One region of the Flavobacterium sp. DSR2-3-3 genome, then DNA from elsewhere that is predicted to be linked to it. Evidence: riboswitches for the same ligand, from Rfam matches in the RefSeq annotation. Region 1 holds a riboswitch; the other holds the start of a gene.
What was found. A riboswitch is a leader RNA that binds a small molecule or an ion and turns the genes downstream of it on or off. The one in region 1 is predicted to bind S-adenosylmethionine.

Region 1 (2,404 bases):
TCGAATTTTACGAAGATAAGGGAATCAAATATTTCATTAAAAATCCGGAAAAATTTAGAGACAAAAGAGTGGTGATTGCTGGTGGAGGAGATTCTGCTTTAGACTGGAGTATTTTCTTGTCGAATATTGCTTCCGAAGTGACTTTAATTCACCGTAGAAATGAATTCAGAGGAGCCTTGGATTCGGTCGAAAAAGTGCAGGAGTTAAAAGATTTAGGGAAAATAAGAATGATCACGCCGGCAGAAGTTGTTGGTTTGAATGGAGCCGAACATTTGGAGTCAATCGATATTGAGGAAAATGGAGCGCATCGTACTATAGAAACGGATTATTTTATTCCGCTTTTTGGATTAACTCCAAAGTTAGGTCCTATTGGAGACTGGGGATTAGACATTGAAAAAAATGCCATCAAAGTAAATAATGCTTTGGATTATCAAACGAATATTCCGGGAATTTTTGCCATTGGTGACGTAAACACTTATCCAGGAAAACTGAAATTGATTCTTTGTGGATTCCACGAAGCAACTATGATGTGTCAGGCAGCCTACCAAATCATCAATCCGGGGAAAAAATATGTATTGAAATATACTACAGTTTCTGGTGTTGACGGATTTGACGGAACTCGTAAAGAAGCTCCAAAAGCCGTGGTTAAAGCCATAGTTTAACAACTTAGTACAAACTAGTTAAAAAATAAAGCGCTAATACTTGCAAGTATTAGCGCTTTGTCTTTACTTTGCACTGTTCCTATATTTATTGAAAGTTATCACGAAAGGCGGAGGGAAAGACCCGATGAAACCTTAGCAACCCTTTATCTTTAAAGAAGGTGCTACATTCTACTTTATACAGAACCAGTTTCAGTATCAAAGATAGATAACACACGAATACTCACCCAGTATTTCTCAAACCTTTTCTTGACAACATATATTTTTAGCCTGCTGAATTATTTTAAGTATCAGGAGCGAACAATTGGCGTTTTTTTGCCAGTACCGTTCCCGCTTTACGCTATATCTTTTTTTATTTTACCTTATTAGGGTTTTAAACCCTAATAAGGTAAAATAAAAAAAGGATACCACTGCAATCGGGGCTATAGATTTAAAATAGTGAACTTTTGTATTTATTAATCAAAAGAACGAATCTCGATAGGTCTCGAGATTTGCAAGAAATAAAAGTTATGTCAAAGATTTTAAAAGATAGTTTAGGAGTTCCCCCTTCGGGGGCTAAGGGGCTTATCCATGATGCCATCAAAAAAAACATACTCATACTCGATGGAGCTATGGGAACCATGTTGCAACGTTACAATTTCTCTGAAGAGGATTTCCGTGGAGAACGTTTTAAAGATTTTCCACATTCCTTAAAAGGAAACAACGATTTATTGTCAATAACTCAGCCACAAGCGATTCGTGCAGTTCACGCCGCCTATTTTGAAGCGGGAGCAGATATTGTTGAAACTAATACTTTTTCTGGAACCACCATTGGAATGGCAGATTACCATCTCGAAGATATTGTTTATGAACTTAACTACGAATCGGCACGAATTGCCCGAGAAGTAGCCGATGAATTTACGGCCAAAAATCCAGATAAACCTCGTTTTGTAGCCGGTTCAATTGGACCAACAAACAGAACGGCGAGTATGTCGCCAGATGTAAATGATCCGGGTTACAGAGCGGTAACTTTTGATGATTTACGTATTGCTTACAAACAACAAGTGGAAGCGTTGATTGAAGGAGGAAGTGATTTATTATTGGTGGAAACCATTTTCGATACGTTAAATGCCAAAGCGGCACTTTTCGCTATTGAAGAAGTCAAAGACGAACGCAATATTGATATTCCAATCATGGTTTCCGGAACCATTACCGATGCATCAGGAAGAACACTTTCAGGTCAAACCGTAGAAGCTTTCTTAGTTTCGGTTTCGCACATTCCGTTGTTGAGCGTAGGTTTTAATTGTGCTTTAGGAGCTGATTTGCTGAAACCGTATTTACAAACCTTATCACAAAATACTTCTTTCAACGTGTCGGCTCATCCTAATGCAGGATTACCCAACGCTTTTGGAGAGTATGATGAAACGCCGGAACAGATGCAAGCCTTTATCAAAGAATATTTAGACGATAATTTAGTCAATATCATAGGCGGTTGTTGCGGAACAACGCCGGAACATATCAAATTGATTGCTGATATTGCAAAAGAGTACAAACCTAGAGTTTCGACTGCGACCATGTAATTAAATTTCCTGCAAGGTTTTTTTCAAACCTTGTAGGTATGTTTAAAAATAGATGTTTGCGAGATGTTACAGTAGTTCAACCTCAGTTATCGCGAGCGGAATGACAAAAAAGAGAATGACGTTGCAGGATTTACTGGATGAGATTACTTCGTTCCTCGCAATGATATTAAAACTACAAAACTGCGT
Region 2 (2,404 bases), on a different contig from region 1:
AAAACAAGGACTAGGAATCACTACTGCAATTGGTATTGGTGGAGACCCAATTATTGGAACCACTACAAAAGAAGCAGTTGAATTATTGATGAACGACCCAGAAACAGAATGTATCGTAATGATAGGTGAAATTGGTGGACAATTAGAAGCGGATGCTGCCCATTGGATCAAAGCTGATGGTAACCGTAAACCAGTTGTAGGATTCATTGCAGGAGTTACCGCTCCAGCAGGACGTACAATGGGACATGCAGGTGCAATTGTTGGTGGTTCAGATGACACTGCCGAAGCTAAGAAACAAATCATGAGAGAATGTGGAATTCACGTAGTAGATTCTCCAGCTGAAATTGGTAAAAAAGTAAAAGAAGTTTTAGGTTAATCTAAACTCTGATTAAATATCTTTAAAAGCCTCACATTTGTGGGGCTTTTTTATTATAAATTGAATTAAAGAAATATCTTTGCACTTTATTAAATGCAGTTGTTTTTTAGCTGCAATCCTAATAAGAATAAACATAAACGAATGGTTTCTAATTGACCTCACGGTTTTGTGGGGTATTTTTTTGCCGAAGCCAGTTCAAATAAAAATAAAATAACATGTACAAAGAATTAAAAAAATTTAAAGTTACCAATCAGTTTTCATTTACTACAGAAGATAGTTTAGCAGAAGTTTGTAATGCTTCAGAAGGATCTGGAGTATTTTTAGTGTATTCCGTTGGAGATGAAAAAGAGTTAATTATGGTTGGTTCTACTGGAACTATTCAAAATAACGGAACTTTGAAAATTAAAAATGGTGGCTTGAAAGATAAAATTGTAGAAGGACACCAATTTGCAAAAACTGGAAGAAAATATTCTTGGCCAGCACAAATGAAAATAGAAGATATCAGCACGCTTGAAGTGGTTTGGTATGAAACATTCAATGACAATACGAAAGTAATCCCAACATTTGTAGAAGGACAAGTTTTGCAAAATTTCCTTGACGAAAATGGAAGATTACCAAAATGGAATGTAGCTTTTTAATTATTTAAAGCCTGTTTTTTCAATATCTTAATTGTAATTGCGTCATATTTTTATGTGGCGCTTTTTTTTGAATTATTATTTTTTGAATGAAATTCCAAATATTTCATAAATAATTAATTACTTTTGCACCCGTTATCACGAATCCTACAATAGGATAGCAACCTGCAACAGCAAGCAAGGTGCTAAAACGATAAGCCAAATCCTTTGGAAAAAATGTTGTTTACATTCCCATTTTTAGCTTTGTTTTTCGTCATAATTTTTAATTGTAAATTATTTTTATGACTTTATTTTCCAAAGACAAAGGAAGTGCCTTTGCATTAATTCCTTTATTTATTTTTATTTTTACTTTTTTAGGAGCAGGAATTATTCTAAAAGATTTTTATGCTTTTCCATCGCCAGTCGCTGTTCTGGTGGGTATTATTGCTGCTTTTTTGTTATTCAAATCTTCAACTGACGTTAAAGTTGCTACACTAATTGCAGGATGTGGAGAAAGCAAAATCATGACGATGTGTTTAATTTATTTATTGGCCGGCGCTTTCGCGGTGGTAAGTAACGCGATGGGCGGAGTTGACGCTCTGGTGAATCTTGGAATAAATACTATCGACGTTGCCTATTTTCCATTGGGGATTTTCTTGATTGCTTCATTTTTATCAACTGCTACAGGAACTTCAGTAGGTGCAATTGTAGCGATTGGTCCAATCGCTGTCGCATTAGCTGATAAAAGTGGCGCTTCATTACCATTGATATCTGGCGCTTTATTAGGTGGTTCTATGTTAGGAGACAATCTTTCCATGATTTCTGACACTACCATCGCAGCAACGCAGTCATTAGGATGTGATCTAAAAGACAAGTTCAAAATTAACTTGTTTATTGCTTTTCCAGCTGCAGTTTTTACTATTCTGGTGTTCTTTTATCTTGGTTTGAACTCGGATATTGTGACCGTTGCCATTGCAAAAAATGATTTTTCATGGATAGCAACTGTACCTTACATTTTAGTAATCATATTAGCGGTTGTGGGTGTTAATGTATTTTCAACATTGCTTATTGGTACTTTATTAGCAGGTATAATTGGATATTTTAGTGGTTCATTTACGCTAATGGAGTTTACGCAAAAGATATATGAAGGCTTTACTAGTATGACTGATATTTTCTTGTTGTCTATGCTTACAGGAGGTTTAGCTGCCATGGTAGATAAAGCGGGCGGAATAACGTATTTATTAGTTCAGATTAAAAAAAGAATTAAAAGTAAAAAATCAGCTCAAGCGGGAATTGGCGCTATAGTAGGTTTTGCTAATTTAGCGATAGCGAATAATACGGTTTCTATTGTAATTACAGGGCCGATTGCTAAAGAAATTAATGATGAATACAATTTAAATCCTAAAAAAACGGC

Region 2: linked by a shared signal. The riboswitch ahead of ACP7AQ_RS04945 (Na+/H+ antiporter NhaC family protein) and the one ahead of ACP7AQ_RS00205 (homocysteine S-methyltransferase family protein) in region 1 are both predicted to bind S-adenosylmethionine.

What each region holds. Positions count from the first base shown of each region.
Region 1 covers NZ_JAFCUP010000001.1:45,529-47,932, reverse strand. Annotated here, with positions in the region: gene ACP7AQ_RS00210 (NAD(P)/FAD-dependent oxidoreductase) at 1-662, shown strand, start outside; SAM riboswitch class I at 755-874, shown strand; gene ACP7AQ_RS00205 (homocysteine S-methyltransferase family protein) at 1,169-2,218, shown strand; gene ACP7AQ_RS00200 (hypothetical protein) at 2,319-2,404, shown strand, end outside.
Region 2 covers NZ_JAFCUP010000002.1:505,068-507,471, reverse strand. Annotated here, with positions in the region: gene sucD (succinate--CoA ligase subunit alpha) at 1-376, shown strand, start outside; gene ACP7AQ_RS04950 (hypothetical protein) at 592-1,014, shown strand; SAM-I-IV-variant riboswitch at 1,142-1,238, shown strand; gene ACP7AQ_RS04945 (Na+/H+ antiporter NhaC family protein) at 1,293-2,404, shown strand, end outside.